One region of the Leptolyngbya sp. O-77 genome, then DNA from elsewhere that is predicted to be linked to it. Evidence: predicted binding sites of a transcription regulator. Region 1 holds the regulator's gene; the other holds the start of a gene.
The links. The regulator NtcA, encoded in region 1, controls nitrogen genes in cyanobacteria. The targets are predictions, from matches to a motif close to TTTGTANNNNNNNNTACAAA.

Region 1 (3,417 bases):
ACCACTTGATTGGGCGCAGCGTTGACATAAACCTGGATGCAAGCCTCGCCCGCCAAGACGCAGGGTTCGCCGATGATGTAATTGCCCGCCGACAAAATCCGCACGACATAATCTTTGCCGTCCTGGATTTGATTGATCAACTGCTCCACCTGGGCGTTGGTAATTTGAATCACCTGCTTGTCTACATTCACCGTGCCCGGTTGGATGCGCTGGCTGGCAAAACGGTTAGCCTCTAGCAGGAGGCGATTGACCGCGCTGGGGGCAGCCTCTGGGGTAATGACACGCACCACGCCGGAGGCCATGGGCTGGTTTCTCAGCACCGCCACACTGCCCTGGCGCAGCCCTTGAAATTCGCGCTCCAGGGTTTGCACTTCTGCCAGCAGAGCGCTGCGCTGGGCTTCGAGATCATCGAGTTGCAATTCTTTTTCGCGGATTTGGGCGGTGCGTTCGGCAATCTGGCGATCGCGCTCGGCTACGTCTCGGTCGCGCTGGGCAATCTGCCGCTGGCGATCGGCCTGGAGTTGCTGAATTTCAGCACGAAGCTGGGTGGCCTGCTGGGATACGTCCGTGAGCAATGTCTGTGCCTGCTGATAGTTGGCAGCGACTTGGCTCAACTGCGACTGGGTGCTTTGCAATTCCTCGCGGGTGCGGGTTTCCTGGGCGATCGCCGTTTGTAGAGACTCGTTGGTGCGGCGCAGGCGGCGCTGGGCAGACTGCTGCTCTCGTTCGGCGCGATCGCGCTGTCGCTGCACTTCGGCGGTTTGCTGCTGCGCTTGGTTTAGTTCTGCCAGCGCTGCGTCTCGCTCCTGCTGCACATCTTCTAGCTCAAACACACCCGTTCGCAGTTGGTCATCGACCGCAAACAAAATGCCAAAGGTCATCGCCGAGATGAGAATCCCCGTCATCACGGTGATCAGCGTGGCAGTTTGACGGGGACGCAGGCCAAACAGACTGAGGCGAGCCTTGCCCACCTTCATCCCAAGGCGATCGCCCACCGTGGCCACCACAGCCCCCAGCACCAAAATTGCCGCAATCAAGACCAGCCCGGTGGTCATCGCCGATAAAACTCACACTCAGCTACACCATACTGCAATTGTGCCGTTGAAAGGCGTAGCTCACAGTCGCCTGCACACCGCAACACCGCAAAACGCCTCCACAGGTTGGCCCCCGCAAAACGCCTCCACAGGTCGGCCCCCGCCAGGACTTTTGCCGCATTAGGCGAGCCATCGACCTGAGTCCTGTTTTCATAAGCGTCCTAACGCTAGGTACGCTCTCTCAACCCTGACCGCTATCCAAATCTCTAAGTAAAATCTCTAAGTAAACTGCTGACTCAGCGCCACTGGGTTATAAACCGTGATCTTCTTCTTGTGAATAGAGATCATTCGATCCTGGCGCAGGTCACCCAGCAGGCGCGTTACCGTTACGCGGGTCGAGCCAATTGCTTCGGCGATCGCCTGGTGAGACAGCTTCAGGTCGATCGTGATGCCCTCGGACGTAGGAACCCCAAAATCGCGGCACAAAATTAGCAAAAAGCTGACTAAACGTGACCCCATGTCTCGGTGGGCCAACGTTTCAATCATCATTTCGGTTTGCAAAATCCGAGACGACAGCCCCTTCAGCATCAGCATCGACAGGTCGGGATTTTCCTTTAGCGCCTTTTCGACCTGCTCAATCGGCACTGACAGTAGCTCCACTGGCGTAAACGCGACAGAATGATAAAATCGGTCTGCCTTTTGCCCCGTAATCAGCGACAGTACGCCAAACACGCTATTCTCTCTTAGCAGCGCCACGGTGATTTCTTCGCCTGCCTCATAGACTCGCGACAGCTTTACTGCGCCCTTGAGCAAGAAATAAACCCGCTCAGCCGGATCGCCCGGAAAGAAAATCGTCTTTCCCCGGTCAAAGGTTTCTACCATCGGCGGAAACGCGCTGCCGCTCAATTGGCGAAACACATCTGCTAAAGGCTTTTCATGTGAGGCAACCATACCGTCCGATTCCCAGCGCCCTCAGGGAGCGAATATGACCGAAATATGACCGAGACATGACTGGAACAAAAGATGAAAGCAAAACCCAGATTTTGCCCAAGAGGCGAAAAACCAGGATAAACGCAGTCTTAGAACACTTAAACTAAGTTTGGGGCCGCTTTTTGTATCTAAAAACACGCTTCCATAGGAAGAATGATCGTTTCGATACCAATTTCTGCGTTTGCTCTATCGGTAGACCCGGCTGAGAGAACCCAGACTCTATTCTGGAAACTGGGCGATCGCCCTCAATCCTGCGTTCCAGACAGCATATCGCAATTGTATCTGACAGATACAATTTAGGAAAAAATTTTCCCGTCTCGCCCTCATCTCTTGCCATCTTCTCTTCCCTCGCTTTACCCCACCCTCCCCTATCCGTCCTGCCCCGTTTTTGAGTATTTTGTGAATTGCCCTCGAAATTTGGATGCCGTTACCCATGCTTGACCTCACCGGAAAAAATGCGCTCGTCACAGGCATTGCCAACAATCGCTCAATTGCCTGGGGCATCGCCCAACAGCTCCACAAAGCCGGGGCAAACCTGGGCATCACCTACCTGCCCGACGACAAAGGCAAGCTAGAGAAGAAAGTGGCGGAATTGGTTGAGCCGCTCCAGCCCAGCCTGTTTGTGCCCTGCGATGTGCAAAATGATGAGCAAGTCGAGGCGGCATTTGCCACTGTGCGCGAAAAGTGGGGGCGGCTGGATGTGCTGATTCACTGCCTCGCCTTCGCCAATCGCGACGATCTCAGCGGCGACTTCAGCAATGTTTCCCGCGAGGGCTTTAACCTGGCGCTGGACGTGAGCGCCTACTCGCTGGTGCAGCTTTGCCGCGCTGCCAAGCCGCTGATGACTGAGGGCGGCGCAGTGGTGACGCTGACCTATCTGGGCGGCGTGCGCGTTGTGCCCAATTATAACGTCATGGGCATTGCCAAGGCCGCGCTAGAGATGAACGTGAAATACTTGGCAGCAGAACTGGGCCCGCAAAACATCCGGGTGAACGCCATCTCAGCCGGGCCGATTCGGACGCTGGCCTCCTCTGCCGTTGGTGGCATTTTGGACATGATTCACCATGTCGAAGAAGTCGCGCCCCTGCGCCGCACCGTCACCCAGACCGAGGTGGGCAACACGGCCGCATTCCTGTGCAGCGATCTGTCTACGGGCATCACCGGGCAAGTGCTGTACGTCGATGCGGGCTACGAGATTATGGGGATGTAGGAATGTGGGTCTGCTTTGAGTGTTTTCGAGTGTTTTTGAGCGTTGGATTTTTTGGGGCGCAGGGTGCAAAGCTACTAAACCAGCTCTAGTTTTCCTCAAAGGCGATCGCCACCGGAACAGGCGCAGCATCGGGCACTGCATCGGGGTCAAAGATCGGCGGCGTGCCATTGCGGGTTTTGGTGA
Region 2 (3,417 bases), 2.0 Mb from region 1:
TGGTTTCGATCAGGGCGAAGTTGCAGAACTGGGCCCCGGTGCAGGAGACGAGCGATCGCACGAGCAAGCCCGGACTGACCGAAAACTTCTCTAGCAGCGGCTCCTTGAGTAGGGGCGCAACGCGAGAATCGGGCACATCAGGAATGATCACATTTTGCTCAACGGTCAGGCGGATTTCGCCGCTGCCATAGACCTCAGCAATCCGCGCCAGGTCAAACATATCGGGCGCATAGAGCCGACCCACAGGCACATGCAACCCCACATAGTTTAGCCCTGGCTGCTTTTGGGCGTGAATGCCGATGTGGTCGCGCTTGTCCCAGAGGATTTCGTCCTTGGGTGCAGCAGTTTGCAGGGGATATCCCAACTGCTTTTCTACCTCTGCGCGAAACTTATCCATGCCCCACTCGTCAATCAGCCACATCAGGCGGGCTTTTTGGCGATTGGCCCGCAGCCCGTGATCGCGATAGACAATGAGGATGGCTTCGCACAGCGCCACCACGTCTCGCGGATCGACCCAGGCATTGAGCGGCACGGCGGCTTCGCAGCGTTTCGCTGAAAAGAACCCGCCGACCAGCACGTTGAAGCCGAGCTTGCCGTCTTTGTAAGCAGGCACAAAGGCGATGTCGTTGATCTCGGCGTGTACCGAGTTGTCGCGGCATCCGGCGATCGCAATATTGAACTTGCGCGGCAGATTGGTAAACGACGGGTTGCCCTCGCCGTTGTTGGTGATCATGTCTTGCACCTTTCGCACCAGCCCGCGAGTATCAATTAGCTCGTCGGCATCGATGCCCGCCACAGGCGAACCCGTGATGTTGCGGACGTTATCCATACCAGACTGGATGCTGGTCAGCCCCGCCTGCTCAAACCGCCGAAAGATATCGGGAATATCTTCCAGCCGAATGCCGCGAAGCTGGAGGTTTTGGCGCGTGGTAATGTCGGCGTTGCCGTCTTCGCCATAGCGCTCGACGACCTCCGCCAGCACCCGCATCTGTCCGCTGGTGAGAATGCCATTGGGCATCCGCATCCGCAGCATGAACTTACCCGGCGTGACGGGGCGAAAAAACACGCCCATCCACTTGAGGCGATGGTCGCGGTCGGTCTCATTCATCGCTTCCCAGCCCAGACGGGCAAAGTCCTCTAGTTCAGACTTGACCGCCAGACCGTCTTTCTCGGACTTGAGCTTCTCGAACTTATTCAGACTGGTTTCTGCTGGAACGGTACTGGTCATGGCAAGAGACCTTGGATGGAAGAAACTGCGAGCGATTCTGCGGGTAGACCCGCGTTTTTGATTCAACGTTTGGGATAAGAAACCGCGCTAACTAAAACTTGGGTCTACAGAAGGCTTGACCAATGCCGAACGATTCAAGCCTGCATCTCCTCGCATGATTGACACGTTAAGAGCATTGATTTTGAAAATTCGTAGCTTCTGTTACAAAAATTTTCGTCATATGAAATTTACGAATTGCAATAATGCACAACTTGCATAGTGGGTCTGATTCCGGCTCAACAAAACCTGGCGCTTCTGGCTAGAATCCAAGAGCAGTCAAGACATTGACCGCATTTTTCTATCTGGCGGCACAGACAAGTATGGTCAGCAATCCGCGTATTTTATCTGCCCAACAGCAAAGCTCCCCGTTGCTTCAGCAGGCGGAGGATGGGGCGATTCCTGCTGATTGGGAACAGGTAGTGCAGCGGGTACAGCAAGGCTTGGGGCATCTGGAAGAACAGTTGCAGACCCACGGCATCCGTCCCGATCTGACGGAACTAGAAACGCTGAGTCAGTGGGCGATCGCCGTGCTGGGCGAGGGCGATTTTCAGGATCGCTGGGACGTGGCCAAGCTGTTTCCTCGGCTAGAAGCCCTGGCTGCTGAAACGTCAGAGTCTGTTGAGCAACTGCTGCTCAACCCGCTGGTTTCCCTGCTGCAAGACGAAGACGCAGATCCTGACACGCGCTGGTTTGCAGCCCGGATTCTAGGTGAGTTTTCGCCGACCTGCGGTGCTGCAGCGCTGATTGACCTGCTGAAAACATCCTGCACCGAAGACCTTCGGCAGATGGCCGCAACGGCGATCGCAGGCTTTGGCAAAATGGCGATCGCTCCCCTTGTCCAACTGCTCCAGGCTCCGCACACGCGCCTGCTGGCCGTACAAACCCTCGCTCAAATTCGAGAACCCGGCGTGATTCAGCCGCTGATGCAATTGTTGCGCGATCCTGACCCGCAGGTGCGAGCTGCTGCACTATCGGCTATTGGTAGCGCCCGCGATCGCCATATTCCTGACCTGTTAATCACATCCCTAAGCGATTCCTCTGCGGCGGTGCGCCAGGTGGCAGTGACAGAACTGGGCTTTCGCGCTGACCTGCTGCCCGACTATGACCTGGTGAGCTTGATTCATCCGCTGCTGCTGGATGCTAACGCTGGCGTGGGACAGCAGGCAGCGATCGCCCTTGGTCGCCTGGGCACTAATCCTGCTGTGGCTGCCCTCTATCGCGTCGCCCACTCACCCCACACGACCCATCCGCAGCGAATGGCGCTGGTGCAAGCGCTGGGCTGGATCGGCACCCCCGCTGCCCTACACAGTCTGCATCGGCTGGCGCTCCAGTGGAGCGAGGAACCTGCGTCGGCCGCGCTGCTACAGGCCACGATTCAGGCGATGGGTCGGGTCGAAGCCCCGGAACTGCGCTGGCAGGTCGCCCGCTATCTAGTAGAATTGCTGCACACGCAGCGACCCACTGTGCAACTGGCCAGCGTGAAGCAGGCGATCGCCCTCCAATTGGGTAACTTGGGCGATCTCGACGCGCTGGATGCCCTGGTGCAACTAGCGACTGATCCAGATTTAGGGGTAAAGCTCCATGCGATCGCCGCCCTCAAACAGCTTCACCCCGACCAAGGACGGCAGCAGCTCGCAGCACTGTCCAACAACCATCAAGTTTCAGAACAAACCCGGCAAGAAGTGGCGATCGCCCTAGCAGAGTGGTAATCCGATTCTCCCTCTTCCCTCTTCCCTCTTCGTTCTTCCCTCTTCCCTCTTCCCTCTTCCCTCTTCGTTCTTCCCTCTTCCCTCTTCCCCCTTCCCTCCCATCCCGCGGCCGGATTCACTCTGGACAAGGATGTAATTTGGCATGGCCACTCGATAGAATCATCAAACAGCCTCATTAAGAGGCGATTAAGAGGCATTAAGAGGCATTTGCAAACACTTTCGCGGGGTGCAAGGGTTCGGTAGGCTGGGTTTGCCTGAATTGAGGTCTGCCCTGGCAATTTACGTAATTTGCAGCGCTGAGTGCGGATCGACAGCATAGAGCCAGAATCGCCCTCTAGGTCGCCTACCAGCAGAGATTGACCTCCAGAGATTAATCTCTCTGTGTTTTGCTTCTTCACAAGCCTCATTTGAGAGCGTTTTGGATCATTCCACTAAAAATTG

Region 2: the regulator NtcA is predicted to act here: its motif matches at 1,417-1,436, upstream of O77CONTIG1_RS19715 (ferredoxin--nitrite reductase).

The regions. Positions count from the first base shown of each region.
Region 1 covers NZ_AP017367.1:1,182,821-1,186,237, forward strand. Annotated here, with positions in the region: gene O77CONTIG1_RS05045 (DUF3084 domain-containing protein) at 1-1,055, opposite strand, end outside; gene ntcA (global nitrogen regulator NtcA) at 1,314-1,985, opposite strand; gene fabI (enoyl-ACP reductase FabI) at 2,458-3,234, shown strand; gene O77CONTIG1_RS05065 (tetratricopeptide repeat protein) at 3,320-3,417, opposite strand, start outside.
Region 2 covers NZ_AP017367.1:4,677,120-4,680,536, reverse strand. Annotated here, with positions in the region: gene O77CONTIG1_RS19715 (ferredoxin--nitrite reductase) at 1-1,228, opposite strand, end outside; gene O77CONTIG1_RS19710 (HEAT repeat domain-containing protein) at 1,552-2,976, shown strand.